2 regions of the Psychrobacillus sp. NPDC096623 genome follow, and region 2 is predicted to be linked to the other one. Evidence: a T-box and tRNA genes for the amino acid it is inferred to sense, from the RefSeq annotation. Region 2 holds a T-box; the other holds one or more tRNA genes.

Region 1 (14,865 bases), on a different contig from region 2:
ACATGTGCTGTACTTATTAGCAGCATCCAATTAGCATTAATCACCATTAGTCGCATGGTATGAACTATTAACTAATTTCGGAAATATTTCTACAAACTTTTCCGCTTCCTCTTCATCAACCTTATATAGAATAATTTCTGAACCATAGTGTCCTATTTCCATCTGTTCCTCTCCATCTTCTTGGAAGAACATCGTAAACCACTTTAAGCCCCCCTTTGGATCAACAGAATAATTTCTAAAATAGAGCCTATTTTCATCCGTTAGATTAATAGTAACCACTTTCATCAATCCCTCTGTTTGAACAGAAACTGCTCGAGAGTTTAACTCTTCTAACACGTCTAGTTCCTCACTCCAACAATGGATGACTACCTCTTGGAATTCATTTGTATATTGATCCCACAAATCCTCCCAAAAACTAGTATCTATAGGAAACGAAGATTTTCCTTCAACACTCATTGCTTCTGTTGTTACTACTACATTACCCATTATTAAACCCCTCTCTGACTTTTCATCCAGTGACATGCATCTTTCACTACACGTCTATTTATTTTGCTCGGAAAAAAATGAGTGAAATCTGAATAGTACCAGGTTTCAACTGGTATACTATTCCCTATTAATGCCTGCTCTAAAACCTTTGCATGCTCAAAAGAGACATTTTTATCTTGATCACCATGTATTATAAGCATCGATACCTTCATTTCCTCTAGTCGAGGTAATACATCTCGCTGTTCGTATCCTAAAGGGTATTTAGTTGGGGTACCACCAATTACTCGTTTCATCATCTTACGCATGTCTAATCTTTCCTCATACGTTAAGTAAATATCGGAAACGCCAGCCCATGTAACTAATGAAGTAATATCATTGCGTAGTATTGCAACCCATAATGCCATAATTCCACCGCGTGAAAATGCAAATAAGTGAATCCGCTCTGGTATGCAATATTGCTTTAATATGTCTACCCCGTATATAGCATCCCAGCGGTCCTCTCCCGCAAATTCATCTCTTCCCTCACCACCACGGTTGCCTCGGTAATATGGTGCAAATACGATAAAGCCTTCAGAGGCAATTTGTGCAATTCGTGCGGGTCGAACCATACCAATGCTTTGCATACCACCTCGGCAATATAAAATCCCTTCGTAGCTTCCGGCCACTTTTGGTGAAGCTAACATTCCTTTAACTCGAAGACCACAAGACCAATATGTAATTTCTTTCAATACAATATGAGGATTTGGTGAAGGGTAATTCCGAACCCTTTCAATCGTTCCATTTTCCATCAATTTCATTCACCTTCTTTAAAATTGCTTTCATCCCATCGTCTTTCATATGGAAGCTTAAATTATCACTATGAGAAAGTTCTTCTTTGGATAACCAGATCGCTCCTTCTGTCTCAAAGCTTGTCTGTTCTTTATTAATATACCCAACTTCAGCTATATAAACAGTTTTACAAAAAGGGTTATTATCCAGGACCAGATACTCTGCAAACCACTCTAACTCCACTATATCTACATTCGTTTCTTCTTTTGTTTCCCGAATGGCTGCTTCAATTAATGTTTCCCCGTCCTCTACCTTACCACCTGGAAACTCCAATCCTCTAGTAGGATTCTTTGTCAGTAGCCATTTGCCTTTATGTTTTGCTAATATAAGTACATGCTCAGATGCAATTGAAAAGCTTCCATGTTGAAAGGATAGCTGTACTTGATAACCATTTAAATCCTGGAAAGAAATCATATCTGAATCTCCTTCGTTTTTTCTTAATTTTAGCATATGTATTCAAAAAGACTTAGCTCAAAAAGGAGCTAAGTCTTTGAGTATCTATTCTTTGTTAGGACCCAGTTTGTAATCTTCATTACCTTCTTCTCTATTCTGTGCAATATTCTGCTTTGACTTGTTTTGCGGAGATTGATTTAGAAGAGAACTAACATTTCGATACGTTACAGGATTTTCATTACCTTTTCTATTTAAATTCTTACTCATAATTGAACCTCCATTCTTCTTTGAAAATAAGGTAGCTGTTCGATAAAACGTTTAGACTCTTCCGAAGTGAATTCATGAATCCATGCATACACTTTTTTCAATCTTCTATCGTATTGATCATTTTCTCCATCCACATGATATGGCTTCACGGACATTGGTTCATGTGCTCGTAAAAAATTCCTACTTTGCACCGATTTCAGTTGATAGAAGAGTCTTTCAAATACTTTGATTTCATTTCTGGTAGCTGTTACTTCAAATTCCCATTGAGATTCATCGGGATAAGCGTATACTTGCTGACTCTTTACGGAGATATACACTTTGTATAAGGTCATTTTCACACATCCTTTTATAAAAGTTTGTGCTAAAAACTAAAAAACATGCGCCAGTGGCACATGTTTTTAAGCTTGAATATCTACAACTGATCCTTTATAAGGATGTGGAGCAGCTGCTTGAGGCATACCTTCTAACATTTCTACTGCTGCAATAGTTTCCATGTTCATCGCATTTTGTAAAACGCTCATTTGCACAGTTTGCTGTAACTGAAGTAAATTAGAAGACATAATGGAGTTAATATCCATAGAAATTCCTCCTTCATACCAAGCTTTATATCAGTAAACTTAAGCTATTATAAAGCGAAAATTATTTTTTTGCAGTATTAGAATTGGTATCTCCTAAAAATGCATTCAACATCCACTGATGTTTTTCCGTTTTTTGATAAATAGCATTTAAAATATCCTCTGTCATATCATCTTCATCTTTCGCAGCTTCGTCCATCCCTTTTTTAAGAGATTTCATGATTTTATCAAAATCATCCACTACAGCTTGTACCATTTGATCGGCTGACTCTTTACTCGAAGCTTCTTTTACTTCGGAAAGCTCTAAATGTTCTTTTAAAGTCGCAGTAGGTTGGCCACCTAAAGTTAATAAACGCTCTGCAATTTCATCCATATTAAGTGTAGCTTCGTTATATAACTCTTCGAATTTGGCGTGTAAAGTAAAAAATGACGGTCCCTTTACATACCAGTGGAAATTATGTAATTTAGTATACATAACTGACCATGTTGCTACTTGTTTATTTAGCTCTTTATTTAACGCTGCTGACATAAAATTGTCACTCTCCCTTTAAATATAGTTGCTTTCTCTTTTAATATACCTCTAATTTTCATACAATAAACATAACGATAAGTTAAACTGGAGTGAACAATAATGGTATTTTGGATCTTAGGAGCAGCAGCATTACTAAGTATTTTTGGCATTACCTTTTTATACAAGCTTTCAATGAATGATAAATACCCGAAAATTGATCCTAAACCTAAGGACGCTGAATAATTCATGAAACATATTATTATCTCTATTTTTCGTTTTTATCAAAAGTATATCTCTCCACTATCTCCACCTAGTTGTCGCTTTTACCCAACCTGCTCCCATTACGGAGTTGAAGCAGTTCAAAAACACGGTGCGATGAAAGGGAGTCTTTTGACTGTAAAAAGAATATCCAAATGCCATCCTTTTCATGAGGGTGGTATTGATCCCGTTCCTGATGAATGGCCTTTGAAAAAAAAATAATTCAAAGGCTATTTTTTCTTGCATTTTATTTGAAAGTCCTGTAATCTAATGAAGTTATCTTTTTTAAAGCGTAATCGTTACTATTTAGGAGAGTGAATTGATTGAAACGAATTATTATTGCAAGCATGCTATTTCTATTAATTTTCCTTGCAGCCTGTGGGAATAAGGAAGCAAATGAAGTGAACACAGAAAATGAAGAACAGCAAGTAAAGATATTTACAACCGTATATCCGCTACAATATTTTGCTGAGCGCATAGGTGGAGATTCTGTGAGAGTTTCTTCTATTTATCCTGCAGGAGCGAATGAACATACATTTGAGCCAACACAAAAGGATATGATGGCACTTGCTGATGCAGATTTGTTTTTTTACATAGGACTCGGCTTAGAAGGTTTTGTCGACAATGCTAAGAAGACATTGGAAGAAGAACATGTGAAGATGGTCGCTACAGTGGATGCCGTATCTGAAGATCAATTAGAAGAACCAGCTGACGTGCATACAGATGAATCTCAAGATCATAAGAATGAATCATTTGAAAATCATGAGGGACATGATCATGGTGATGTAGATCCGCATATATGGATGTCACCTAAAATTAGTCAAAGTCTTGCCCTCTCTATTAAAGACTCTTTAGTGGAGATTTCACCTGAGCAACAAGCGACTTTTGAAAAAAACTATGACGAGCTTATTAAAGAGCTTCAGACATTAGATGCAGGTTTTGAAGAAATGGCACATTCAGCAACAAGTAAAACATTTTTTGTTTCTCACGCTGCATTTGGTTACATAGCTAACACTTATGGATTGGAACAATTAGCTATCGCTGGACTAAATTCACAAGACGAACCATCTCAAAAGGAACTGACTAAATTAATTGATTTGGCGAAAGAAAAAAATATAAACTATATTTTATTTGAGCAAAATGTTTCATCTAAACTAACGGAAGTAATTCAACAGGAAATTGGAGCGGAAAGCTTAGTCCTACACAACCTTGGTGTATTATCTAAGGAAGATATGAATAATAAAGAAACCTATTTTACACTCATGAATAAAAACCTTGAGACATTGAGAACTGTTTTGAATTAATAATTAATCCTGTATATATCGTTTTCGAATACCGAGTGAATTTTTAAAGATGCTTGTTGGTTGGTGACGTCCGTCACCACCAACAAGCATCTTTTTTTCGGTAATCTTATGGCGTTTATCTTTCCGTCGCCCTGCTTCAACTGATACTCTCCTATTGATAGAGCAAGCTCACGAAGATACAATTTAGTTCGCTATTTGACTTCTTTATTTATTCAATATTTACTATTGCTCTTTATACCACTAGTAAGATACAAAATATATACTTACTTCATCTTTCACTGGATAATAGTATTTCTAATTCAAAATTTCTTATCTTTTTAAGCTATTATATTAACTTTAATAATTCTCTTCTTACCAATTTATTTGCACCGTTACGAGGTAGTTCATTTATAAAATGATATTCTTTTGGCAACTTGTAAGATGCAATCTGGGTCTTCATAAAAGCTCTTAGCTCATCTATAGTCACTTGCTCTTTTACTACGATAAATGCTATTGGGACCTGTCCCCATTTATCATCCTGGCGTCCTGTAACTCCCGCTTCAATAACGGCTGGATGTTTTACTAGTGCTTGCTCCAATTCTGCTGGATAAATATTTTCACCACCGGATATGATTAAGTCTGAGCGTCGATCAACAACGAACAAATATCCGTCCTCATCCAAATAACCAATATCTCCTGTGTGAAGCCAACCATCCGTGAGTGGTTTTTTAGTCTCAGCTGCTCCAATATATCCTTTTGTCACATGCGGTCCTTTAATACATATTTCTCCCATTTCCTCTTCTCCATCAATACGAACGTCTGCAAAGAAAAGTGGCTTACCGGCTGATCCTAATTTACGAATGGCATCCTCACTCGATAAAGTCGTAGTTTGTGAGGAAGTTTCCGTCATTCCATAAGTTTGTAGTACTGGTATATTTCTTTCAATCGCTCGTTCTAAATAAGCTAAAGGAACAGGACCTCCACCTACTAAAATCGACTGAAAGGAATCAGGAAAATACTCATTTCTATTTTCTAGAACCGATACGATCCGTTGAAGCATAACAGCTACTAAAGACATTCTAGTAGCTGATCCATCAAGTATTTCATCGACTACTTTTTCTGGATCAAATTTAGTATGGAGGCTTACCGTCATTCCATATAACACAGATCGCATAAGAATAGAAAACCCACTTATATGAAACAATGGTACTATACATAGCCAGCAATCATCCGGATGAATGCCTAAATGGAGTGCTGAACCAGTTGCATTCATCACATGATTTTCTAACGATTGCCGAACTCCTTTTGGTCTTCCTGTAGTACCTGATGTGTACATGATGGAAATGGTACGTTCTTTGTACCAATCGCTCTCTAAAGGATAAATTTTTCTCTCATGACTATGAACATCATAAAAAGAAATTCTTTGGCTATAGCTTATTTTTCTTTCATCATTATCTACAAGTAAAACATCCGGATTACTATCATGGAGCTGATAATTTAACTCTACTTCACTTAAACGTTCATTTAACATGACTAATTCACAGCCGAGTTGAAGGCAACCATGTATGGCAATTACTAGTTCTGCATTAGAACTTGATAAAATAGCTATTCTCCTACCTGGTTGAATTCCTTTCGCATGAAGTCTCTCTGCAAATTCATTAGCTTCTTTATAAAGTTGCTGAAATGTCCATACTTCTCCCTTAAAGCGTAAAGCAATGCGCTCTGGTGTTAGATGGGCACGTTTTAATAGTAAATTAGGAAACATGTTGTACTCCTTTTATGTTAAGCTCTTTCGTCTTATTATATATTTTACTTATGTCTATATTCTATGTAAAAAAGCTATCCCATAAGGATAGCTTTTTTACTCTCGTCATTCAGTAATCACGGAAAACGCGGGAATTGACCAAAATCTGGTTTACGTTTTTCTTTGAATGCATCTCGACCTTCTTTTGCCTCATCGGTTGTGTAATAAAGCAATGTTGCATCACCTGCTAATTGTTGAAGCCCTGCTAAACCATCCGTATCTGCATTCATCGCAGCTTTTAAGAAGCGAAGTGCAGTTGGACTCATTTCTAGCATTTCCTCACACCATTGAACAGTTTCATCCTCTAATTGTGCGTATGGAACTACCGTATTGACTAAGCCCATATCAAGTGCTTGCTGAGCATCGTATTGACGGCATAAATACCAAATTTCACGTGCTTTTTTATGTCCGATAATACGTGCCAAATAACCAGAACCATAACCAGCATCAAACGAGCCAACTTTAGGACCAGTTTGTCCAAATCTCGCGTTTTCAGCAGCAATTGTTAAATCGCAAACAACATGTAGAACATGTCCGCCACCAATTGCATAACCAGCTACCATTGCAACAACTGGTTTTGGAATCACACGGATCAGACGTTGTAAGTCTAGTACGTTTAAGCGAGGGATTTCATCTTCTCCTACATATCCACCATGTCCACGCACTTTTTGGTCTCCGCCTGAACAAAATGCGTGTTCACCTTCTCCTGTTAAAATAATGACACCAACATTTTTATCGTCACGAGCACGAGAAAATGCATCAATCATTTCCATTACTGTTTTAGGGCGAAATGCGTTACGCACTTCGGGACGGTTAATCGTTACTTTAGCAATTCCGTTATAAAACTCATACTTAATATCTTCATATGTATGTAGTGTTGTCCATTCGCGAGTCATCTTACATCCTCCTTTAAAATAATATCCTCTACTATTGTAGCAAACAATTCAGGATTTTCCACATGAATTGCATGACCTACAGCGTTAATTTCTTTATGAGCAACATTCTGGAGATACTTTTTCATCGTTTTCGCAAGCATGCTAAATTTTTCATCTAGCTCACCAGTTATTAAAAAAGTCGGTATGTCGATTTTTTCGAGCTTGTCCCAATAGGAAGGTTGTACACCGGTACTAAATCCACGCAGGCTATTAGCTAATCCTATTTCAGACCCTGCTAGCCGCTCCTGTCGTATCAGCTCCTTTTTCTCCAGTGACAATTTCTGCTGACTTTGGAATAATGGAATTCTCTCCCAAAAATCCACAAATGATGTGAGCCCATCCTCCAATATTCGATCAGCAAGCTGCTCATCTGATTGTTTTCTATTTAAACGTTCTACTTTATCAGTAAGACCTGGGGAACTACTTTCAAGGATGAGTCTTTTTACAGGATATTGGCTTGCATAAGCAAGAGCTAATCGGCCACCCATCGAATAACCAACTAGCGAAAAGTTTCTCCACTGAAGCTTCTGAAACAATGCATGTAAATCTGCTATCTGCTCCTCTACAGCATAACGGGCAAGGTTGATAGGCTTTGAAGTTTCTCCATGACCGATCAGATCGATGCTTAAGGTATCAAACGTATTGGGTAGATTCGAAATCACTTCATCCCAAGTATGTGTTGATCCCGTAAATCCATGTAAAAACACAATTTTATCCACTGCTCCATTATTATATCTATTGAAATGGATATCAATACCTCGGATATTAACTGTTATACTTTCCAAACCGAGTCCAGCTCCTTCGATATATCAGCCCATAACTTTCGATGCGTCTCTGTATTAACTTGTCTGTTTGTAAATACCTCGATAAGACGGATATCCTTCGACTTCTCCCCGGCAAGGGCTTCTTTAAAATCTTCCTTCGTGTGAACTGCGTTGTACTGAGCATTATACATAGCTGCTATATGGGAAAACTCAAGCCCTGTCGGAGTACCAAATAAATGCTCAAAGTAATTGGTTTCTGTCGATTGAGGTAAATAAGAGAAAATACCTCCCCCATCATTATTCATAACAATAATTGTCATATCACATCTATGGAATCTACTAACAATTAAACCGTTCAAATCATGTAAAAAAGCTAAATCTCCAATTAATAAATAACCGGGACGGTTTAATGCCGCTTGAGTTCCAAGTGCTGTAGAAACTACCCCGTCTATTCCATTAGTACCTCTATTTGCATAGAGCTGAATGTTCTTATTGGTTTTATTGAAAAAAGTATCTAAATCTCTTATTGGCATACTGCTACTAGCAAATAAAAATGACTTATCTGGTAAAGTGTCAAACAACACACCTGCTAATGCACCTTCATCTGTTTCCTTTTGAATATAGCTGTTTACATGATTGGTCGCAATTCTATTTGCTTTAGACCAAGAATCCAAATAAGTAGAAGCTGACTTTTCAACTGTTTTTATCCATAATGATTGAGCCTCCACTTGCACATGATGAGTGGCGATATGAAGAGAATCACGGTAAATAGGACTTTCATCTACAACTATATAGATTTCGGGCTTAAGAGCCTTTAAATAAAGCATTAACGGCTTAGAAACTGGTTGCGCACCAAAACGAATTACAATGTTTGGAGCTGCCACTTTCTGAAAAGCATCATTTTTGAGTATCGCATCGTATTGATCTATACATAAATCCAAACAATCAACAGGAATAGATGTCCGTAAATTTGATAGAGGATCTACTAGTACTGGCCACTGTACCATTTTTGCAAATTCCCAAAATCCTTCGGTAGCTTGAAGGGAATCTCCTACGATAATTATTCCTTTTGTTTCATTTTGAAGAATGTCATTATACCATGCTAAAAATTCCTCACTTGGTACTAGTTTACCTATTTCCGGTGCATGCATATTTACTGTTGGCGAGGATTTCTCCATATCAAGTAATAATGGCTCACGGAATGGTACGTTGATATGAACAGGTCCCATCGGAAAAGCTTTCGATGTAGATACCGCACGTAGAATATGGCGCTCTACAAAAGCTAAATTTGCATCGTCTTTTTCAGGTATAGGAAAGTCAACTGTCCATTTCACATGCTTGCCGAAAAGATGCAATTGATCAATCGCTTGAGGCGCTCCAACCTCGCGTAGCTCATGAGGACGATCAGCTGTAACGACCAATAAAGGTACACGAGCGTAAAATGCTTCAACTATAGCTGGAAAGAAATTTGCTGCAGCAGTTCCAGAAGTACATAAAAGTACAACAGGAGCTTTTTTTGCTTTTGCAATACCAAGAGCAAAATAACCAGCAGAGCGTTCATCTATTTGACGATAAAATTGAAAACACCCACTTTTAGCAAAAGCATAGGCTAACGGAGTAGACCTCGAACCTGGGCACATAACTACATCCTGAATACCTGCCTGTTTAATTGTTTCTACAAAGTGATTTACATAAGATGTTAAATACTCGATGTTAGTCATTCATATTTCCTCCAAGTGTTCGAAGCATTGGACGGAATTTCACTCGTGTCTCCTCAAATTCCTCTAAAGAGGATGATTCAGCAACAATTCCCCCACCTGCATATAAATAAGCATGTTCATTTTCCACTAAAGCAGAACGTATCCCAACAGCAAACTCGCCGTCCCCTTCAGCATTTATCCAGCCAATAGGTGCAGCATAATATCCACGATTCATCTGTTCAGATTCACGAATAATCTCAATAGCATCCTGACGAGGCTCCCCCCCTAATGCTGGAGTTGGATGTAAAGCCTGTACTAGCTCAAATAACGAAGAATCCTTTTTTAGATTCCCTTCTATCGGAGAATACAAATGCTGTATATCTCTGATTTTCATCAGCTTCGGTCTAGTTGGTACTTTAATATCCTCACAATATTGCTTAAATACTTTCTTTATCATTTCTACTACATATTTATGCTCACCTAAATTTTTGGAATCTGTTAATAATGAGTCTCCTAGCTCTTTATCCTCGAGTGAATTCTTCCCTCGTCTTATAGAACCCGCAAGCCCAGCAGATTGTGCTTTATTATTTTCCACTTTTACTAGGCGCTCTGGTGTTGCACCAACAAAGATTTTCTCACCCTTCTCTAAACCAAACAAATAACTTTCCGGTTGTTCCATTGAAGCATTGTATATTGCTGTGGCTGGAGAAAAATGATCGTTAAAAGTTAGTTTTAGTGACCTAGCAATTACTACCTTTTGTACTTCATCTTTTCTTATTCTCTTCGTTACATCCTCTACTGCTTGTAAATACTCTTCCTTCAATCGATCTTCTCGTTTAATCAGGGTAGGTTTAGCATGTTGCTTTAACTCTTTTACTTGAGCAGTGTGTATTAACGCATCTCTTTCTATACGGAGCTGTTCAAACGTTTCTGAGCTCTTAGCATCATCCGTTATATAGTGAATATTAACAAATGCTTGATCGTGTTGAATAACTAACTGAAACGTAGAGACAACAAAGAATGCAGAAGGAAATGTATCCCATTCCGACGAAACCTTATTTTTCGGATCAAACGCAAATCCACCAAAAAGAATTGGAGATACATCTGCTTTCTCCTTTAATGATGACTCGCAAAGTTCCCTCCATTTTCTTTCAATATCCTTGTATCTATTATCTTCTAAATTATTTGTAATAGTATGAGCATGTCCCAATCCTACTAAGGTTAACGTTTTCTCTTTGTTTTGCCAAAAATAACGTTTCCCTTTATATAACTCGTCCCCTGCTTCAAAGAATGCCTGAGCAGACAATCTTGAGACCTCTATAGTTTCCGTATAAAAACGGTATTTTGTATTAATGACACCGGTAGTTTTCGGCATAAATATGACCTCCGTTTAATAACTACTCTTTTTTATAGCTTCATTTATTTACTCTACACTTAATCATACATCTTTCTACACATTTCAGCACACATTTAGCCATAATTATATGCTAAAATTGATACTGGATTCTTTTAAAGGAGAGAAAAATTATGTCACACGAATTTCAAGCAGACAAAGGGTGGCGCGTTTGGTGGAAATTAACAAGACCACATACCCTAACTGCTTCATTTGCACCTGTGTTTTTAGGTACAATGATTGCCCTATACGAGGCTAAAATTGACTGGCTACTATTTATCGCTATGTTATTAGCTTGCCTACTTATACAGGCCGCTACAAATATGTTTAATGAGTATTATGATTTTGTACGAGGTCTCGATAGCGAGGAATCGGTTGGTATCGGTGGAGCTATTGTGCGTAATGGTGTTAAGCCTAACACTGTTATGAAACTAGCCCTATTATTATATATAATAGCTGCCATATTAGGAATATATATTTGTTATGAAACATCCTGGTTATTATTAGTAATAGGCGCTATTTCTATGGCAGTTGGATATTTCTACACAGGTGGTCCTTATCCTATTTCAAGTACTCCTTTTGGAGAACTATTTAGTGGATTATTTATGGGAATGCTAATTGTATTAATCGCAGTTTATATTCAAGTAGGTTCAGTGCCTATAGATGCTGTTTTGTTATCAGTACCAAGTGCGCTACTTGTTGCAGCTATAATGCTTTCTAATAATATTCGCGATTTAGTAGAAGACACTGTAGGCGGTCGAAAAACTATGGCTATCTTAGTTGGTCGCGACAAAGCTATCACTATTCTTGCATCTTATTTTGCAATCTCTTATTTATGGATTATCGGTTTAGTACTTTTACAAATAATCACTCCATGGAGTTTATTAGTCTTATTAAGTTTGAAGAAACCAATACATGCTATTAAATTATTTAAAAAAACAGAAAATCCAGTTCAGGTTGCACCAGCCATGAAAGACACCGCACTCACAAATACGATTTTTGTATTTCTATTAGGTATAGGTTTACTGATTGGCTTTTATCTTTAACATTAAAATAAAAACAGATGAGAGGTTATTTCCCTGCTCATCTGTTTTTGTTTATATAATGTATGCGAACCTAGTTTCCTTTCTATGCTCTAACCGATAGAACTTATACGCATTTCAACATAGGAAAAACCGGGCAATAAGACACCTAGTCCTTTATAGATCAAAACCTGGTTCTAGCGTTTTCGAAGAGCTTTGGACGGATGCTTTGCTTAGAATGATTTTTTAAGCGAGGCTGGTGTAACAGACGTCACAATCAGCCTCCTTTTTTTTCTGTAATTTTCCTACGTTAGTTTATCCGTCGCCCTCCTACAACTCTTAGAACCAGATTAGTGCGTTTCTGTATAACTAAAGAAAAGGTGCTTCCCATACATAGATGGAGCTCCCGAAGATGCAATTTCGTTCGCTATCTCGCTTCTTTATTTAACAAACACTTACTCTTTCTTTTTAGTTCGACTAGGTAAAAGAAATCAACTTTTTCATCCTTTTTTAAGCATAGCTTTAATGATTCAACAGATGGTTTTCGCTATATCTACTATAACTATGCTTAATTTTATTCTTGAGTACTACCCACTTTATTGATCTTCATTAAAGGTGCCGCCTTCGCCGGAGGTCAACAGGACGTTGTCACGTAGGCTTTGAGGCCACAGGTTGTGGGTTATGCAATCGTTGCGGCAGGACGCTACGAAATTTGATTGTCTTCCCTTTGAGAGGTGGCGCTCTTGGTCTTTGTTCCTTCAACTAAAACGGAAATCAGTAGCATTATTCATTCCTTCAAGTCCCATGAACCCATTATACACAAGAAACTTTTATTCTTTCTATTAAATAAAAAAAGATAACCAATGAATGGTTACCTTTTTTTGAGTATGACCCCTACGGGATTCGAACCCGTGTTACCGCCGTGAAAGGGCGGTGTCTTAACCGCTTGACCAAGGGGCCTATATATGGCGGAGAAGGAGGGATTTGAACCCTCGCGCCGGTTGCCCGACCTACACCCTTAGCAGGGGCGCCTCTTCAGCCACTTGAGTACTTCCCCATATATATGGCTCCGAAGGTAGGACTCGAACCTACGACCAATCGATTAACAGTCGATTGCTCTACCACTGAGCTACTTCGGAATAATGGTGGGCCTAAATGGACTCGAACCATCGACCTCACGCTTATCAGGCGTGCGCTCTAACCAGCTGAGCTATAGGCCCATTATTTGGAGCGGGTGAAGAGAATCGAACTCTCATCATCAGCTTGGAAGGCTGAGGTTTTACCACTAAACTACACCCGCAATACTATGGTGGCTCAGGACGGAATCGAACCGCCGACACAAGGATTTTCAGTCCTTTGCTCTACCGACTGAGCTACTGAGCCTCTTCAATTTAAATCAAGCTTATTATTAGGCTAAATCTTTAATTGATATGTATTAAGCTTTATATCTAAATAAATACTACATTCAGATATATACTATATAATAAATGGCGGTCCCGACCGGGATCGAACCGGCGATCTCCTGCGTGACAGGCAGGCATGTTAACCGCTACACCACGGGACCATTTGGTTGCGGGGACAGGATTTGAACCTGCGACCTTCGGGTTATGAGCCCGACGAGCTACCACTGCTCCACCCCGCGACGATAATAACTTTACAACTATAAACAATAAAATAAATGGAGGAGGAAGAGGGATTCGAACCCCCGCGCGGTATGACCCGCCTGTCGGTTTTCAAGACCGATCCCTTCAGCCGAACTTGGGTATTCCTCCGAGATATTGTTGGTGGACCTTGCAGGACTCGAACCTGCGACCGGACGGTTATGAGCCGTCTGCTCTAACCAACTGAGCTAAAGGTCCTTAAGATGGCGGCAGAGGGAGTCGAACCCACGACCTTTCGGGTATGAACCGAGTGCTCTAGCCAACTGAGCTACACCGCCAAGATTTTTAAACTAACTTTGTAAATGGTGGAGCCTAGCGGGATCGAACCGCTGACCTCCTGCGTGCAAGGCAGGCGCTCTCCCAGCTGAGCTAAGGCCCCAAAGTTAATAACTGGTCGGGAAGACAGGATTCGAACCTGCGACCCCTTGGTCCCAAACCAAGTGCTCTACCAAGCTGAGCTACTTCCCGTTATATGGTGCGCTCGGCAGGACTCGAACCTGCAACCTCTTGATTCGTAGTCAAGTGCTCTATCCAATTGAGCTACGAGCGCAATGTTTCATAAAAGTGGTGCCGAGGACCGGAATCGAACCGGTACGGTAGTCACCTACCGCAGGATTTTAAGTCCTGTGCGTCTGCCAGTTCCGCCACCCCGGCACTTTGATGAATCTTTGGAGCGGAAGACGAGGTTCGAACTCGCGACCCCCACCTTGGCAAGGTGGTGTTCTACCACTGAACTACTTCCGCTCGGTTATTAAATTCAATGGTGCGGGTGAAGGGAGTCGAACCCCCACGCCTTGCGGCGCTAGATCCTAAGTCTAGTGCGTCTGCCAGTTCCGCCACACCCGCAATGTATAACTCACTCTAAAAAGTGATGAGCCATGTAGGATTCGAACCTACGACCCTCTGATTAAAAGTCAGATGCTCTACCAACTGAGCTAATGGCTCTAAAAAATGGTGCCGGAGAAAGGACTTGAACCCTCAACCT
Region 2 (17,636 bases):
AGAAGGCTTGTCATTTACATCTAATACGGCTTTTGACATGTAGTATTCCTACCTTTAAATAAGATTTTTTATTCGAATATGGTTACTGCGTCTATTTCGTCTGTTTCTGTTACCTTTACAACGATTCTTTCGTTGCTCGACGTAGGTATGTTTTTCCCTACATAATCTGCTCGAATTGGTAGCTCACGGTGCCCTCTATCGATTAAAACTGCTAGCTGAATTTGAGATGGTCTTCCTAAATCCATGACTGCATCCATAGCTGCTCGAACTGTTCGTCCTGTATACAGAACATCATCCACCAGAATTACTTTTTTATCCTTCACATCATGTGTTATATCAACTTGCTGTACTAATGGCTCAGCTGTGTCATTCAGTAAGGTTAAATCATCTCGATATAGCGTTATATCTAGTTCACCCGTTTTGATTGGCTTGCCTTCGATACGTTCAATCCTATCTGCTAGACGCTTTGCTAAAAAAGCTCCTCTAGTTTTAATCCCTACTAGAATACACTCCTCAATCCCTTTGTTGCGCTCAATAATTTCATGTGCAATTCTTGTAAGTGCCCGATTAATCGCTTGCTCATCTAGAATATTTGCTTTTTCCCCCATCAATTTCCATCCCCTCTGAACAAAATAAAAAACCTTCTAAGCTTTGAGAGCCTAGAAGGTTGTATATGCGTAATAAATTAGAGTGATTCCTAAAAATCCGCAGATTGATAGTGAGTCACGTTCACATGTACCTTCTCAGCCTCTCTGGACTGTTATTAAAGGTGAAGCTATATAATTTTTATTATTTCTTTCATTAGTATAGAGTACTATTCCTCATTAATCAATGATTGATTTCTTAAATCTTGTATTAAGTTAGTGAAATCTTCAGGAAGTGGATATGAGAACTCCAAGTATTCCCCTGTTTTAGGGTGATTAAAACCTAATAATCCTGCGTGTAAAACTTGTCCGTCAAAACTAATCGTTTTTTTCGGGCCGTACTTCGGATCTCCAGCAAGTGGATAACCGATATATTTCATATGCACACGAATTTGGTGCGTACGTCCTGTTTCTAATTGGCATTCAACTAACGAAAATTTATCAAATCTTTCAATTACACGGAAATGTGTAACCGCATGCTTGCCGTTATCCACTACAGCCATGTTTTGTCTTTCTTTTTTATCACGAGCAATAGGAGCATCAATGGTCCCTTTATCATGCGCAATACGACCATGCACAATTGCAGTGTATTTACGAGTAACTGTTTTCTTTACTAACTGATCCACTAAAGAAACATGCGCTACGTCATTTTTAGCAACCATGAGTAAACCTGTCGTATCTTTATCAATACGATGGACAATCCCTGGACGCATTACGCCATTAATGCCTGACAAATCTTTAATCTGATACATAAGTCCATTAACAAGTGTTCCAGTGGTATGTCCTGGTGCAGGGTGAACAACCATTCCACGAGGTTTATAGACAACTACTACATCCCCATCTTCATAGATGATCTCTAAATTCAAGTTCTCTGCAACAATATCAAGGGGTACAGCGTCTGGAGGTGTAACAACAATAACATCTCCTGCTTTTACTTTGTAACTTGTTTTGGCTGTTTCACCATTCACTGTTACAAATCCATCTTTTATAAAATTTTGGATCTGTGTACGTGACCAATCTGACTCAAAAGATGCAATTGCTTTATCAATACGCTCTTTCGCTTGTTCATTTTCAATAATAAATGTTAAATCTTCCATTACTTCACCTTTTTCTTTTCAGCTCGTTCTTCTTGAAATACGAATACTATTATAATTACAACACCAACAGTAAGTGCAGCATCCGCCACATTAAAGATAGGAAAATCATAATTGATAATAGGTAATAAAATATCGACGAAATCTACTACTTCGCCTCTCCAAAGTCGGTCAATAAAGTTCCCTATTGCTCCACCAAGTAGCGTCATTAAACCAATTTGAAATAATGGTTTACCTTTTGCTTCTTTATGAAAATAGTAAAGAATTCCAATGATGACGATGACTGTAACAATTGTAAAGAATCCTATTTTTCCTTGTAAAATGCCCCAGGCTGCTCCTCTATTTCTATGAGAAAGTAACGCTAAGTATGGGTCCCACATAATAATTCGTTCACCAAGTGCCATATTTTTAACGACAAGCCATTTTGTCCATTGATCTAACGCAATGACAAAAGCCGCCAGTCCATAAAATTTCCACACATTATTTCCCCCACATAACAAATTCTTTTCAGTAAAATTGAACACTCTCCACCTAGTTTAACACAGAACCCCACCATTCGTAAAAGAGACAGGTATGAGATATCAGAAATACTATAGATTTCCGTTTCGAGCGGACGCTTTCCGTGGGGTAAGCGATGAACCATCACCGCCCCTGCGGGTACGTTGTGATGTTTCACCTTTCTCACTCATCCCACTGGAGTCGCCGCTCTCCACTTCAATCAAAATTATGAGTATAACTCTAAATAAAGTTTTGGCAAATTTTACTGCTAATGCAAAAGAATTGGGTAAAGTTATGTAAGGAAAATAAGCATTTATATATTCTTATACTAACTTTTGTGGTTGAAAGAAGTTGGTGAGTCTATTATTGAAGCTTTTATAAAAAATCACAGAACTAATAAAATGAGAATTTGATCTTAACCTTCATCTTATATTGCTTTAACATAAGTATTTATTTAATCTTCCTATTGAGACTACATATCCGATTGATTGGAGTGCGAAGCGAGGAGGCTGAGGCAACGCCCACGGAAAGCGTTCGCCTGAAACGGAAATCATCAGCCTCATTTTTTTACCAATATCTAATATTCTTATCCTTGACTGAAAAAAATGTGATCCAACTAGAAGTCGGATCACATTTTCTATACTTATTTATAATGTCACTACAACATCTGCGCAACGTGCACATAAAGTTGGGTGTGCTTCGCTCGTTCCAACTGTTTCGGAAATTGTCCAGCAACGCTCACATTTTTCACCGTCTGCTTTTTCTACTACAACTGATGCACATTCTAATGCCAAGCTGTTTGCAGGCGCTTCAGATGGAGCACCACCTAATTCAAACTTAGAAACGATGAACAATTGAGCAAAGTCAATCGCATCCGTATCAAACAATGCTTTATAATCATCATTTACATATAAAGCTACTTTTGCTTCTAATGATTTACCAATTGTTTTTGCATTACGTGCTTCTTCTAATGCTTTTAGTACATCATCACGTAATTCCATAATTTTATCCCACTTAGCTGCTAATTCTTTGAATTCCGGATAATCTACTGCTTCAGGCATATCTGTTAATTGTACACTTTCCGCCGTTTCATGTGCTAAATGAGCCCAAAGCTCATCTGTTGTATGTGGCAGAATAGGCGTTAGTAATTTTAATAATGCTAAAAGTGTATCATACATAACTGTTTGCATAGCACGACGATCTGGGTGATCTTCCCCATAAATATAGACTACATCTTTTGCGATATCTAAGTAGAATGAACTTAGCTCACTTGAAACAAAATTATTAACTGTATGATATACACTTGCAAAATCATAGCGATCGTATGCAGCTCTTACAGTAGTAATTACCTCTTGAAGTTTCATGTACATATATTGATCCACTTCACGAAGATCTTTAAATTCCACACGATTATTAACAGGGTGGAAATCGCTAATATTACCATGTAAGAATCGGAATGTATTACGGATTTTACGATAAACCTCGGATACTTGTTTAAAGATTGCATCAGAAACACGTACATCCGCAGTATAATCAACAGAAGCTACCCATAAACGTACAATATCTGCTCCTAACTGATTCATTACCTTAGAAGGAACAATAACGTTACCTAAAGATTTACTCATTTTACGGCCATTTCCATCCAATGTGAAACCATGGCTTAACAAACCTTTATAAGGAGCGTGGCCATGCATTGCAGTACTTGTGATTAATGAAGAGTTAAACCAACCACGATACTGATCCGATCCCTCTAGGTATAGGTCAGCTGGGAATACCAAATCATCACGTTCTTCTAGAACACCATGATGAGATGAGCCCGAATCAAACCAAACATCCATAATATCTGTTTCTTTCGTAAAGATACCGTTCGGGCTACCGATATGTGTAAATCCTTCTGGCAGTAATTCCTTCGCTTCTCTTTCAAACCATACATTGGAACCGTGCTCACGGAATAATTTAGAAACATGAGAAATTGTCTCTTCTGTCAGAATAGGTTCTCCATCTTCCCCATAAAATACTGGAATTGGAACACCCCATACACGTTGGCGTGAAATACACCAGTCTCCACGGTCACGAATCATGTTAAATAGACGAGTCTCTCCCCAAGCAGGAGTGAAATTTGTATCACGAATTGCTTGAAGTAATTCATCTCTGAATGCCTCAATGGAAGCAAACCATTGTGCAGTAGCACGATAAATAACTGGTTTTTTCGTACGCCAGTCATGTGGATATGAATGTGTAAAGAATGTAAGTTTTTCAAGTGCACCTGCAGCCTCTAACGCTTCAGTAATTGCTTTGTTAGCTGTGTCATAAAATAACCCTTCAAACCCAGGTGCTTCATCTGTCATTACACCGCGGTCATCAACTGGACAAAGAACATCTAATCCGTAAGCTTTCCCTACGTAAAAGTCATCTTCCCCGTGACCAGGAGCTGTATGAACACATCCAGTACCAGACTCAGTAGTTACGTGCTCCCCTAAGATGATTAAAGAATCACGATCGTATAATGGATGTTTGGCAACTAAACGATCCATTTGCTTACCTTCTAGCGTACGCTCTACTGTATATTCTTCCCAGCCTAATTCTTCGGCTACAGATTTTACAAGATCTAATGCGACCACATACTTATTGCCTTTCGTTTGAACTACTGCATACTCAACTTTTGGGTGTAAAGAAATAGCTAGGTTTGCAGGAATTGTCCAAGGAGTTGTAGTCCAAATGATAAATTTCGTACCTTCTTCAAGTACACCTTTACCTTCTGTCACATCAAAGCTTACATAAATAGATGGTGATTTTTTATCTTGATATTCAATTTCGGCTTCTGCTAATGCAGATTCACTTGAAGGTGACCAATATACTGGCTTCAACCCTTTATAAATATATCCTTTTTTAGCCATAGCCCCGAACACTTCAATTTGGCGTGATTCAAACTCCGGAGTTAATGTAACATATGGATTTTCCCAGTCACCACGAACACCTAAGCGTTTAAATTGAGAGCGTTGATTGTCAATTTGTTGGTATGCATATTCTTCACAAAGCTTTCTAAACTCGGCTAAAGACATTTCTTTACGTTTTACACCTTTATTCGTTAGTGCTTGCTCGATAGGAAGACCATGAGTATCCCAGCCTGGAACATAAGGTGCATGATAGCCAGTCATCGATTTGTGACGGACAATCATATCCTTTAGAACTTTATTTAATGCATGACCCATGTGAAGATCGCCGTTTGCATACGGTGGTCCATCATGTAACACAAAAAACGGTCGACCTTTTGTATGATCCTGTACTTTTTTATAAATGTCCTGCTCTGCCCATTTTGCTTGGATTTCTAATTCTTTCACTGGTAAATTTCCACGCATAGGGAAATCAGTTTTTGGCATTAATAACGTATCTTTGTATTCCATCTTATAACCTCCTATTTATTAAAAGCATTCATTCTTTGAAAACAAAAAAACCCCTCATCCCAAAAAGGGACGAGAAGTTATGCTCGCGGTACCACCCTACTTGCGATTTTCTTTCAAAATCGCCGCTTAGAATGCCGTAACGGGACATTAACCGAAGACACCTACTAGAAGTTCAGTGTCTTTGCTCCAAAGTGATATTCTAAAAAAGTTTCTCATCCTGAGCTCTCACCGCCCTCAAGTCGCTTTATCGGAATCAAATTTAGACGTCTTTTTCTACGCATATTATATGATATGAAATTATTATAGGTAAAGTATGGTGATGAGTCAAGAAATGTTAATCTTCTGTTGCAGAAATACGCTTGATTGCTTCCGTATCTACATCATACTCCATTAAATGATTCCAGTCATCAGTGTTGATCAAGTCAAGCTGAGCTTCAATTAACATTTTAAAACGATTTCGGAAAACCTTCGATTGTTTTTTCAAGTCCTCGATTTCCAATGCAATTTTTCTAGCTTTTGTTAGTGCTTCATTGACTATTCGATCGGCATTTTTCTCTGCCTCTTTCACAATAAGCTTTGCTTCTTTTTGTGAATTGCGACGAACTTCTTCTGCTGCTTCTTGTGCAACAACAATTGACTTATGTAATGTCTCTTCAATCGAAGTAAAATGACCAACCTTTTCGCTAGAAGTTTTAAGCTTTGTTTCTAATTCCTTCTTTTCTTTCATTAAAATTTCAAGGTCTTTCATTATTTGGTCAAGGAATTCATTTACTTCGTCTTCATTGTAACCTCTAAATCCTTTACCAAATTCCTTGTTATGTATATCAAGTGGTGTTAGTGGCATTTTAACATCTCCTTCACTTTACGATTCTTATATTCTTTCTACTATTATACATTTCTAAAGAGCCGATTACATCTAAATTTGAAATATTCTTATTAAAATCAGCTTTTTAGTTCTAACCTACCTATTTGTAGTCGGATTTTATCTTTTTTTGTTCTTCCTTCAATCATTAGTAATTTTACTCTACCAAGTCCTCTTATTGAGAGTAAATCTAGTTCTTGTAACTCAAGGGATACTTGATTCTTTTCAGACCAGTTAACTTTGACCTTACCACTTTGAATGAGGGTGGCTGATTTTTGACGAGAAATATTAAAGATGGAGGCAATCACCGTATCTAATCGTAGGGAGCTAACCGTTAAAGTTTCGGATATCCATTCTTCTTGTTGCGTAAAATAATCGATTGGATTTTCTATTTCATTTATTTGAACCTTCACTTTCCCAATGGATGTGAAATTAGCACGGACATAATCCATTACCTCTTCAGCAACAACAAATTGGATAGCACCATCCTGAACGCGAATATCACCAAATTTACTCCGATCAATCCCTAGTGACATCATCGAACCAAGAACATCCTTATGCTTTAACGTTACAAATTTAGTAGGATAATGGACTTCCACTACTCTCATGGAGAAATCATTATTCGATGGAGTATAATACGATGGAAACAGAAGAACTCTTTTCCTCTCTGCATCCTCTAGGGTACCTTCAGCCTTAGAACTAATATCCTCATGCTGCCTACGAATTGAGTCTACGATAAATTGCTGTCTAGGATCAAGAAAATCCGTTAGTTTAGGAGCATATCGATCCTCTACATCCCTCAGAATACTCACAATCTGTTCAATAAAAGGCTGCTCTTCTTTTCTAAAATGTTGCAATACATTCTCCATGATAAAATTCCCTTTCAACTATAGTAAAAAACCCCACGGAAGTGAGGTTAGATAATTGTATAAGCTAAATAATATATACCGTTCATTGCAAGTCTAAGTACAAATATTGCCACAATAGGTGAGATATCAATCATACCTAGTGGAGGAATAATCTTTCTAAATGGTTGTAAGTATGGTTCACAAATTCTTGATAGAAACCTACCAAAACTCGAATGTTGAATGCTCGGTACCCATGACATTAAAATATAAGCAATTAATGCATATGTATAAATTTGAACACCCAAACTTAATAATGATAAAACGAATGCCATAATTTTTTTACTCCTCTGTTAATCTAGGTCGTTATAGTAATAATCCGATATTGCACCATCAACTTCTACTGAATCTGGAGCACATAGGAATATATCCGTACCTATTCTTTGTATATCTCCGCCTAAAGCGTACACGGTTCCACTTAAAAAGTCGATAATACGGATTCCCTGCTCTTTATCAATGCGTTGCAGATTGACAATTACAGCTTTTTTGCCTTTTAAGTGTTCCGATATATCTTGTGCTTCTGCATACACTCTTGGCTCTATCAAAATTACTTTTGATGACTTTTGAACGTTTTGAATACTTACGAGATTAGGTGAATTTATTTCCTTAGGAATCGTATTGAATTTGCGTTCTTTAGGTGCTGTTTTAACTGATTGCTGTTTTATATTATCTACCGGCTTTTGTTGTTGAGGTCTTGACTGCTGCGTTTCTGATGTTTCCTCATCTTCTTCCAAGTAGAAGAAATTTTTCATCCAGTTTTTCATGCTCACTCAATTGCCTCCTTCTCTTTTCCTACCAATGCTGTTCCGATTCTTATAAATGTAGCACCTTCTTCTATCGCTATTTCAAAATCTCCAGACATTCCCATGGAAAGTTCTGTACACGGTGCGTTAGCTATTTGTTTTGCTGCAATTTTACTTTGAAGTTGTTTCAATCTACGAAAAACATCACGAATGGTGGCTTCATCCTCCGTATTGGGGGCCATTGTCATTAAACCAACAATACGAATACGTTCATGGTTTTTAAGTTGATCTATGAATGCTTCGACTTCATCGATAGCAAGACCATGTTTTGATTCTTCCTGTGAGACATTTACTTGCACAAAGCAATCCTTTGTAAAAGTAGCTCTTTTTTCAATTTCATCCGCTAAGCTCATCCGGTCCAATGAATGAAGGAATTGAATATCGTTAATAACCGATTTAACTTTTCTAGTTTGTAATGTACCTATGTAATGCCACTTTACATCATTAGAAATGGCATCTAATTTTTTTTTAAACCCTTCTGGTCTATTTTCTCCAAAGTGTAAAATACCAGTCTCAATTACTTCATTAGTTCGATTAACCGAAACTTCTTTCGTAACGGCAATCAATGTAACATCTTCTAATTTTCTATTTGCACGTTCGCTAGCTTTTTGAATACGTTGTGAAATATGTTCTAAATTTTGTTGTACGTTTGTCATTCGAAACCCAACTTTTCATCATTTGTTTTGTTTATTGTATCAATGAAAAGCCGTTTTATCAATGATGAACATTGGAAGTCTATGTTTTTGTTACAATTATAACATCTTTTCCAATTATCGCTATATTTTGTACGGCTATTTTCCTCGTGTCTCTTTTTTTGTTGAAAAAAGATGGGTAAGCTCCATTTTCTTCCACTAAAAAGGAAATAATGTATCCCGTGTCTTTATCGATTTCCGCATCCACAATATATCCTAATAATTGCCCACTTTTCGCTTCTATCACTTCTTTTTGCTGTGCATCTGAAAATTTCATCATAGTCCCCCTTTATACATTATATGAATGAAAATGAAAAAAACGCTTTTTTCTAGAAAGAAAAAAGCGTTTTTATAACCTTAGGGATTTAATTGACTTTGAATAGTTGATAAAGCACTCTTTTCTAATCGCGAAATCTGTGCTTGTGATAACCCTAAATCCATTGCAATTTCAGTTTGTGTAGCTCCATAGTAAATTCTTTTCGTTAGTATTTTCTTTTGCCTTGTATCTAGCTTTTGAAAACTTTCTTTCACAGTAAAATAAGTGACCCATTGATCTTCAGATACATCATTATCGCATAATTGGTCCATCATATATATAGCGTCCCCACCGTCACTGAATATTGGCTCTTGTAACGATACAGGATCCTGAATAGCATCTAAAGCAATCAATATATCCTCCACTGGTATATCTAGCTCTTTAGATAGGTCATCCAATGTAGGCTCTTGTAAATGCTCGTTGATAAACTGTTCCTTCGCTTTCATAGCTTTATATGCAATATCTCTTAACGATCTTGATACTCTCACTGAGTGGTGATCACGTAAATGTCTTTTTATTTCTCCAATTATCATCGGAACTGCATACGTAGAAAAACGGACGTTATGCTTTAGATCGAAATTCTCAATTGACTTGATTAGCCCAATGCAACCAACTTGAAACAAATCATCTGCTTGCTCTCCGCGATATGCAAATCTTTGAACTAGGCTTAAAACTAACCTTAAATTACACATAACTAGTTCATCTTTAACAGAGTCTTCACCAGCTTGTAATCGAATAAACAAATCTTTCATTTCTTCATGCTTAAGTAAAGGAAGCTTAGATGTATCAATGCCGCATAATTCAACTTTTGTTCTCGTCATAGATCTTCCTCCGGACTTTTTAATTGTTCTAAGTCAGTTTGTCCGGGAAAGAAAAGATTATTCTTTTCGATTCTATCCAATTTCAACCATTAGGCAATTGGTTCGTTTAATAGCTCCTTTAAATCTAAAATGATTTTCTTTTCTAAGCGAGAAATATATGATTGCGAAATACCTAGATGATCGGCTACTTCCTTTTGTGTCATTTCTTCTTTACCATTCAACCCAAATCGACATTGCATAATATACTTTTCTCTATTACCTAGAAGATTTATCGCTTCAAATACATGTTGACGCTCCAGCTTTTTTTCCACATCTTCAATGATTAAATCTTCGCTCGTTCCTAATATATCTGAAAGCAATAGTTCATTCCCATCAGAATCTGAATTTAAAGGTTCATCAAAAGAGACTTCAGACTTCATCCGATTAGTTTTTCGTAGGTGCATTAAAATTTCGTTCTCTATACATCTAGAAGCATAAGTTGCAAGCTTAATACCTTTTTCAAGATTAAATGTCTCTACAGCCTTGATAAGCCCGATAGAACCTATACTGATAAGATCCTCTATATTCGTGTTTGTTTGATCAAATCTTCTCGCAATATAGACAACCAACCTTAAATTTCGTTCGATTAATACATCTCTAGCATGTTCATCGCCGTCCATAAATGCCAGCAGCATTTCTCGCTCTTCTTCTCTCGATAATGGCTTTGGCAAAGATTCATTGCCACCTATATAATGTACACTTTTTCGCCTAAAAGAAAGAACCCAATAGTAAATCTTACGCATCCATTTCATCAGCATTACCCTACACTCCTTTTCTTCAAATGAAAATATGAGGAACTATGCAATATTCCATCTGCTTCATGTGGAAACTTTTCTTTTGCTCTCGTCATTACAATATAACCTTTAGGTAAAGCCTGATCGCCAATTATCCATTGGTCATACTTAATACCAACAACCCAAGTTTTGTGTTTGTGAATCGTAGCAAGTGGGATTAATCGAACCTTAGTTGCATATTCTTTAGGAATCTTATCTAGTCCGGTCATTCCATCAAACTCCCAATCCCTAATTGCTTCAAATAGCGCTGGTGGCAAAACTTCTTGCAGCATTTCTGCAGCCACAAAGTGGACAGGATCATTTGATAACGGTTCCGTACACACATTTCCAGAGTCTATAAAAAGAGTTAGTTCCTTAGAAACGCCAAATAGCGTAATATTCGATGGATACAAAAGCTCCCTTTCTGATTGAGCGATATTCAAATGAAGTACATGCTTGGCCAAAAAATATAAACCGCCAGTTGCGATTAAAGCAAAGTTGATGATCATAAACAAGTTACTACTATTGACGTATAAAGGAGCAATAGCTGTTAGCAAACCGCCAGCAAAAACACTAGCTAGCAATGTTAAAATAATTGCTTTTATTATTTGTGAACGTTTTTTCCAAAAAGCAATAAGAATCATTGCAAAAAAAGACAAAAATACAGTACTCATAGAATGAGAGAAAACAACTGTGATTACTCCTGCAGTTAGAGCAGAAAGGAATAAATACCTTTTCTGATTTTCAATCCATCCAATTTTATTGGCAAATGCCAAAACGGTATAGTTGAAAAAAGTATTGGTTACAATCATTACTTCCGCGTACATAATTTCCCTCCTTTTGACTAAAGCTTAGCATCAAAAGTATAAGAAATTTGTCAAAAGAACGTTCAAAAACATTCTTTTTTTACGACATAATACTAATGGTAAGAAAAACCGGGTAAAAAATATGCCCGATTCTTTAAAAACAAAAAATCTAGATATGCATTGTTTTCCGCTCCAGTCGGACGCTTTCCGTAGGCAGTAATCTCTAAACATTTTTATACTTTCTTTCAAAAAAAAAACAACCACCGAAGTGATTGCTTTTGTATTTCTATTAGTTTCTGCGTTGACGATTTCTTAAGAATGTTGGGATGTCTAATGCATCCTCTGTCTGGTTATGAGATACATGGCGATCTTGTTGAGGAGCCTGTTGTTGCGGCACTTCTTCTTTACGTTGTTCTCGGATAGGTGCTGCTGTTGGTTGTGGTGCTCTGTTTCCACCGAACCCAGTGCTTCGTGGTTGTTTTTGATTAATAAGCTCTTCATTGAATCCAGTTGCAATTACCGTTACAACTATTTCATCCTTCAAGTTATCGTTAATAACCGAACCGAAAATCATGTTCACTTCTTCATCTGATGCAGAGGCAACGATATCGGCTGCTTCCTGAACTTCAAATAGACTTAAGTTAGAACCACCAGTAATATTCATCAAGACACCTGTTGCACCATCGATTGATGTTTCAAGCAATGGACTTGAAATAGCTTTTTTGGCAGCTTCTGCAGCACGATTTTCTCCGGCAGAAATACCAATACCCATAAGTGCCGCGCCTTTATTGGACATGATTGTTTTTACATCTGCAAAGTCAAGATTGATAAGACCAGGTACAGCGATCAAATCTGAAATACCTTGAACCCCTTGGCGTAACACATTATCTGCTTCTCTGAATGCTTCTATCATCGGCGTGTTTTTATCTACTATTTCCAACAAACGGTCATTTGGAATGACGATTAAAGTGTCTACTGACTCTTTCATCATTCCAATTCCGCCTACTGCTTGTGTAGAACGTTTGCGACCTTCGAAAGTAAATGGACGTGTTACAACACCTACTGTTAATGACCCTAAATCACGTGCAATCTGAGCAATGACTGGTGCTGCGCCAGTTCCAGTTCCGCCACCCATACCCGCTGTGACAAAGACCATATCTGCTCCTCTTAGTGCTTCCTCGATCAATTCTTTACTTTCTTCTGCAGCTTTTTTCCCTACTTCAGGGTTTGCACCCGCACCCAGTCCGCGAGTTAGTTTTCCGCCAATTTGCAGCCTTACTTCTGCTTTTGACATATTAAGAGCTTGGGCATCTGTATTAACCGCAATGAAATCTACTCCTTGAACACCATGTTCAATCATACGATTTACAGCGTTATTACCGCCCCCACCTACTCCAATAACTTTAATGATCGCTAATTGATCTTCATTTGTTTCAAATTCTAACATGCTATTGCCTCCTATGCTCTCTCCGCTATGATAAAGGGTTTGTTATTCAAAAAACTTGTCAAAAAATCTCTTTGCTTTTGTCATTGCACTATCTTTGTGTTCATTAGTCGTTTGAGCAGTTTGTTTTTGTTTTTTAGATGTCGCAACCGCTTCATTTGGAACCGAATGCGCTAACGCATGGCTAGTACCAATTTTACCATAGAAAAGGTCTTCTTTATAGGCATATCTTATAAGACCAACTGCGGTCGTATATTGTGGCTCTCGAACTCCAATATAATCTGGAGTATATAATCTTACTCTTGTTTGAAGAATATGTCTTGCCAGCTGTCCTAAGCCTTCAAGTTTAGAAACCCCACCAGTAATGACCACTCCTCCTGGTAAGTCCTGTAAACCAAGTCGATAGAATTCTTCCAGAACCAGTTCAAATAGTTCTTCAAGTCGAACCCCTATGATTTCTGCAATATATCGCTGAGAGTATTGTTCTTTCATATCTGCACCTATTACAGGTACTTCAAATAATTCATCATCGGAAGCATCATCATAGAACGCATGTCCATATTTTAATTTAATCATTTCAGCTTGTTCAGTTGGTGTTTTCAATACAATCGATAAATCTTTTGTAATATGATCTCCACCTACTGGAATTACTGAAGTATTTATTAAGTGACCTTCATTGAAAATGGCAATTGTCGTGGATCCTCCGCCTATATCAATATAGGCTGTTCCATGATTCTTTTCATCCTCTGTTAATGCAAAATAACCGCCTGCTAAAGGCTGTAGATAAATCTCTCTTATTTGGAGACCAGCTCGTTCCACACATCTTAACACGTTATGTAAAATTGTTTTGGATGTAGTCATCATAATACCGTCTAGTTCCAAACGGGTGCCGATCATTCCACGCGGATCTTTAATTTCCTCTAAATGATCAACGATGAATTGTTTAGTTGCTATGTTAATAAGCTCTCTCTCAGGAGGAATAGACATCACTTGTGCAGACTCAATAACGCGCTCTAAGTCACCGTCTGTAATTTCTCTGTCCTCTCGATTAACAGCTACTACACCTTTAACATTTTGTATGTTTGCCATATTTGCAGGAATGCCTAAAACTATTTCATTAATAGACATGCCGATCATTCTTTCGGCTTCACTTACGGCTTTTTTGATAGATTGTACAGTTGCGTCTATATCAACAATGGTGCCTTTTCTTATTCCGTTTGATTTTACATTTCCTACACCTATTACATGCAGCGAGTCATCATTCATTTCTCCGATTAAAACTTTGATAGAAGATGACCCAATATCTAGTGATACGTATAATTCTGATTGATTCAACCCGTGGCACCTCCTAATAACTATTTATTTATTATTCTAGTGTAAAAACAGTATAAAGTCTAAAATTTTCTAAAGAAATAATCAATTTCTTCATAAAAACTATTGATTTTTTCTTTCTGACCATTTTGTTAGCAAAATCCGACGAATTACTGCAATATTTTGAAATAACCGCACTCCAAAAGCAAATATCGCTGCTAAGTATAAATCTATTCCTAAGTGTACACCTAAAAACGCTAGAGCTGCTGCAAGACCTATGTTGAAGAAAAATCCTGAAACAAACACTTTGTCATCATAGACATGCTGGAGATGAGCACGTATTCCTCCAAATAGCGTATCGAGTGCTGCCAATACCGCTATAGATAAATAGCTTTCATATATTTCTGGTATCTGTATTTCAGTTAACAAACCGAGGGAAATCCCAAGTATCAGTCCTAATAATGGCAACCACATTTCATGACTTCCCTTCTGGTACTTCTTTTAAAAATTCGTTGTTTACTGCTTGGTCATATGGTGAGATTGTGATTTTGCGCTTGGGTTCGCCAATCATAAGTTTCAAATTATCGATATAGAAGTCGTCACCTATTGTAGAAGCCTCTAATTGATTGTACATTTTTTGTGCATCTTCAAAAGTGGAGGTTCCAATGTTAATCGTAAATGGTGCATTTCTTACAGGAATATTATTCACTGTAGTTTTACCATTAACGTCTCTAATAGGCGAAGAATATATAATTCTTTTACCGTCCACCTCTAAATCCTTTGCTTTAAAACGATTGATTTCATTGATAAGCCGAATTAGTAAATCTGGTGAAATTCCTTCAACAGGTTGTCCTAATGCAATACTTTCTAGTGAAGGTTCTACATTAATAGTAAGCCCTGGACCAGTGTATTCAACAAGGCCAATATCTTTCTTTAGTTGCTCTACTGTATCCTTTAAAGCAAATTCAGCACTTTCATTTACCATGTTCCCATATTTTAGAATCGTCTGGTCTAACACATAAACCTCTGATAGTAACTCAGAGTGTGTTTCAGTTTCTTTTGAGAGCTCTTGACGAATTGCCCATATGTCTCGTGTATCTCTGGTTTCTGGATTTTGAACGGTGTTATATTGTACGGATAACATAAATCCAATTATTAGCAAAATTATGGTAAACCGAATATAGACGGTTTTTTTCATTATTCGGCCTCCTTTTAATCCTTAGCTATAGTCATCATCCCTTAGGGCAGGCATCGTTATTAAATCTTTTTCGCCAACAGTAACCACGATATTATCACTAGTAAGCTGATCTACAACTCCTCCTCCTAGATTAACGGAAGCGAGTAATACTTTTGGATCGCCCACAGCTTCAATCGTAAAAGGAGCAGGAAAAGTTTTACCATCAACGACAATTACGGGTCCTGTACATCGTATATACGAATTTGCATGAAGCCGTTGACCATTAATGGAAATTGCTTCTGCACCTGAGATTTTCAATTCATTAATCACTTTGAAAACATGACTCTCATGTACAATATAATCATTTGGGTTTTCCTGCGAAGGATCATATGCCCCATCTTCCAACGAAACAGTAATTCCCTTGCCTTGAGATGGAATATCCCCGATTAATAATCGAAGTAATTCCGCTTCTTCCACTAGATCTTCCACACTTTCTTCGCTCTCTACAAAGGATTGTTCATAATCGCGAACTTTTTGTTGCTTGACTATAATTTCTTCATTTAACTCTTTGTTTCGTTCTTTTTGTTCAACTAATTTTTCTCTATATTTTTCTAGCTCTTGGAACCCTGTGACATTTGCATTTTCATTCGTGTCATCTGAGGAGATACTATACGAATATGCAAGTATAAATCCTAACACTAAACTTACCATCGATATAGTAATAAGCCCTCTAGATGGTACTTTAAGGAGTTTCGACTTCTTCATTTTCCAGAACCTCCTCCTCTATTGGTACATTGTACACATCTACAAATGGTCGGAAAAATGTTCCAACTTCTAGATCCACAATCCCTTTTACTTCTGGGTTTAGCTGAGAAACAATAGATGGATAAAAATTCATTTTCTCGCCGAATGAGGGAATTATCGCCTTAACTTCATTGCCGTCATTCATATACACTTGGATAGAATAAGCATCATTTTCCGATGGTGTATATTTAATCTGTGAAATACCCTTTAACACTTCACTGTCTAAATTCTTTAATTCTTTAATCATTCTTAGACGGACCTTCTCCTCGTCAAATCCAGTAAATATGGGTCCGTCCTTTGGTATAACTTGTCCATCTGTTTTAATAATCTGTCCATTTTCTAAAATAATATGAAGAAAATCTCCATCCTCTAAATAGCCTATTTGTTTAAATTCGTTCACCTGTATATGAACGGATGTTAACCATTTACGTTGGACCTTTACTGACTCTACCCAAGCATTATGTGTTATTAGATTTTCAATTTTACTTTCATTGAAACTCCACATCGAATCACCAATCCTCAGGGTACTTTCCTCTATGTACAATTGTTTTGGAACTAACTTTTCACCTTCTAATGTGATTTTTTGAATTTGACTATAAGTAGATTGAAAATATAAAACTATTAATAGCGTCGTAACAAAGAGAAAAAGTAGAATGGAAAATTTTTTGTTTGTTCTACGTCTTCTGCGCTCTTTTAGTGTAGGTATACGATCTTCAATATCAATGATTTTTTCCATTCTACCGCCTCCCTTCTTTGTCAGTTTCTTTTGCTAGATTTAATATAATTCCAATAATCCCCCATGTCATCACTAATGAAGATCCCCCATAACTAATGAATGGCAATGTTACTCCCGTCACTGGCAATAATCCAGTAACTACCCCCATATTTAGAAATGTTTGTACTGCTAATAGGGAGGTAAATCCAATAATCATCAACTGACGTTCTCGTGTGTTTGCACGAGCAGCCATGGTGAAGCTAGTTGTAAAAAAAGTTACAAAGGCAAGTACAATGATAAAACCACCGATGAAACCTGACTCTTCTAACAGGATAGAAAAGATGAAATCGTTTTGAGGTTCCGGCAAATATAAAAACTTCTGACGGCTATTTCCATAACCAAAACCGAATAATCCAGCTGGTCCTATTGCAAGCAATGACTGTATAGCCTGAAACCCAGAACCAAGTGGATCATTCCAAGGATCTAAAAAAGCTTGAATTCGTACAAGTCTATACGGCGCTGAAATGA

What was found. The T-box of region 2 lies ahead of ileS (isoleucine--tRNA ligase). A T-box ahead of a tRNA ligase gene usually reads a tRNA of that ligase, here a tRNA-Ile.
Region 1: it has a tRNA-Ile gene. The T-box ahead of ileS (isoleucine--tRNA ligase) is inferred to sense a tRNA for this amino acid. The anticodon was not compared.

What each region holds. Positions count from the first base shown of each region.
Region 1 is NZ_JBIWER010000003.1:490,254-505,118, forward strand. Features, by position in the region: gene ACIQX2_RS11875 (hypothetical protein) at 37-486, opposite strand; gene ACIQX2_RS11880 (alpha/beta hydrolase family protein) at 489-1,274, opposite strand; gene ACIQX2_RS11885 (NUDIX domain-containing protein) at 1,255-1,728, opposite strand; gene ACIQX2_RS11890 (hypothetical protein) at 1,813-1,974, opposite strand; gene ACIQX2_RS11895 (transposase) at 1,971-2,306, opposite strand; gene ACIQX2_RS11900 (YjfB family protein) at 2,373-2,552, opposite strand; gene ACIQX2_RS11905 (Dps family protein) at 2,614-3,078, opposite strand; gene ACIQX2_RS11910 (hypothetical protein) at 3,181-3,303, shown strand; gene yidD (membrane protein insertion efficiency factor YidD) at 3,307-3,540, shown strand; gene ACIQX2_RS11920 (metal ABC transporter solute-binding protein, Zn/Mn family) at 3,642-4,622, shown strand; gene ACIQX2_RS11925 (o-succinylbenzoate--CoA ligase) at 4,948-6,366, opposite strand; gene menB (1,4-dihydroxy-2-naphthoyl-CoA synthase) at 6,483-7,301, opposite strand; gene menH (2-succinyl-6-hydroxy-2,4-cyclohexadiene-1-carboxylate synthase) at 7,298-8,125, opposite strand; gene menD (2-succinyl-5-enolpyruvyl-6-hydroxy-3-cyclohexene-1-carboxylic-acid synthase) at 8,113-9,825, opposite strand; gene ACIQX2_RS11945 (isochorismate synthase) at 9,818-11,179, opposite strand; gene ACIQX2_RS11950 (1,4-dihydroxy-2-naphthoate polyprenyltransferase) at 11,332-12,243, shown strand; tRNA gene ACIQX2_RS11955 (tRNA-Glu) at 13,108-13,179, opposite strand; tRNA gene ACIQX2_RS11960 (tRNA-Ser) at 13,186-13,276, opposite strand; tRNA gene ACIQX2_RS11965 (tRNA-Asn) at 13,284-13,358, opposite strand; tRNA gene ACIQX2_RS11970 (tRNA-Ile) at 13,363-13,439, opposite strand; tRNA gene ACIQX2_RS11975 (tRNA-Gly) at 13,446-13,519, opposite strand; tRNA gene ACIQX2_RS11980 (tRNA-Phe) at 13,527-13,602, opposite strand; tRNA gene ACIQX2_RS11985 (tRNA-Asp) at 13,708-13,783, opposite strand; tRNA gene ACIQX2_RS11990 (tRNA-Met) at 13,787-13,861, opposite strand; tRNA gene ACIQX2_RS11995 (tRNA-Ser) at 13,899-13,991, opposite strand; tRNA gene ACIQX2_RS12000 (tRNA-Ile) at 14,002-14,078, opposite strand; tRNA gene ACIQX2_RS12005 (tRNA-Met) at 14,085-14,158, opposite strand; tRNA gene ACIQX2_RS12010 (tRNA-Ala) at 14,184-14,259, opposite strand; tRNA gene ACIQX2_RS12015 (tRNA-Pro) at 14,272-14,348, opposite strand; tRNA gene ACIQX2_RS12020 (tRNA-Arg) at 14,354-14,430, opposite strand; tRNA gene ACIQX2_RS12025 (tRNA-Leu) at 14,446-14,534, opposite strand; tRNA gene ACIQX2_RS12030 (tRNA-Gly) at 14,550-14,624, opposite strand; tRNA gene ACIQX2_RS12035 (tRNA-Leu) at 14,642-14,726, opposite strand; tRNA gene ACIQX2_RS12040 (tRNA-Lys) at 14,753-14,825, opposite strand; tRNA gene ACIQX2_RS12045 (tRNA-Thr) at 14,833-14,865, opposite strand, start outside.
Region 2 is NZ_JBIWER010000001.1:215,761-233,396, forward strand. Features, by position in the region: gene ACIQX2_RS01080 (uracil-xanthine permease family protein) at 1-39, opposite strand, end outside; gene pyrR (bifunctional pyr operon transcriptional regulator/uracil phosphoribosyltransferase PyrR) at 69-608, opposite strand; gene ACIQX2_RS01090 (RluA family pseudouridine synthase) at 815-1,741, opposite strand; gene lspA (signal peptidase II) at 1,741-2,217, opposite strand; gene ileS (isoleucine--tRNA ligase) at 2,884-5,640, opposite strand; T-box leader at 5,703-5,925, opposite strand; gene ACIQX2_RS01105 (DivIVA domain-containing protein) at 5,975-6,484, opposite strand; gene ACIQX2_RS01110 (YlmH family RNA-binding protein) at 6,583-7,371, opposite strand; gene ACIQX2_RS01115 (YggT family protein) at 7,419-7,682, opposite strand; gene ACIQX2_RS01120 (cell division protein SepF) at 7,701-8,177, opposite strand; gene ACIQX2_RS01125 (YggS family pyridoxal phosphate-dependent enzyme) at 8,174-8,866, opposite strand; gene ACIQX2_RS01130 (YlmC/YmxH family sporulation protein) at 8,946-9,179, opposite strand; gene sigG (RNA polymerase sporulation sigma factor SigG) at 9,260-10,039, opposite strand; gene sigE (RNA polymerase sporulation sigma factor SigE) at 10,129-10,836, opposite strand; gene ACIQX2_RS01145 (sigma-E processing peptidase SpoIIGA) at 10,836-11,678, opposite strand; gene ftsZ (cell division protein FtsZ) at 11,947-13,104, opposite strand; gene ftsA (cell division protein FtsA) at 13,147-14,436, opposite strand; gene ACIQX2_RS01160 (small basic family protein) at 14,536-14,886, opposite strand; gene ACIQX2_RS01165 (DUF881 domain-containing protein) at 14,888-15,610, opposite strand; gene ACIQX2_RS01170 (DUF881 domain-containing protein) at 15,632-16,354, opposite strand; gene ACIQX2_RS01175 (cell division protein FtsQ/DivIB) at 16,332-17,129, opposite strand; gene ACIQX2_RS01180 (FtsW/RodA/SpoVE family cell cycle protein) at 17,131-17,636, opposite strand, start outside.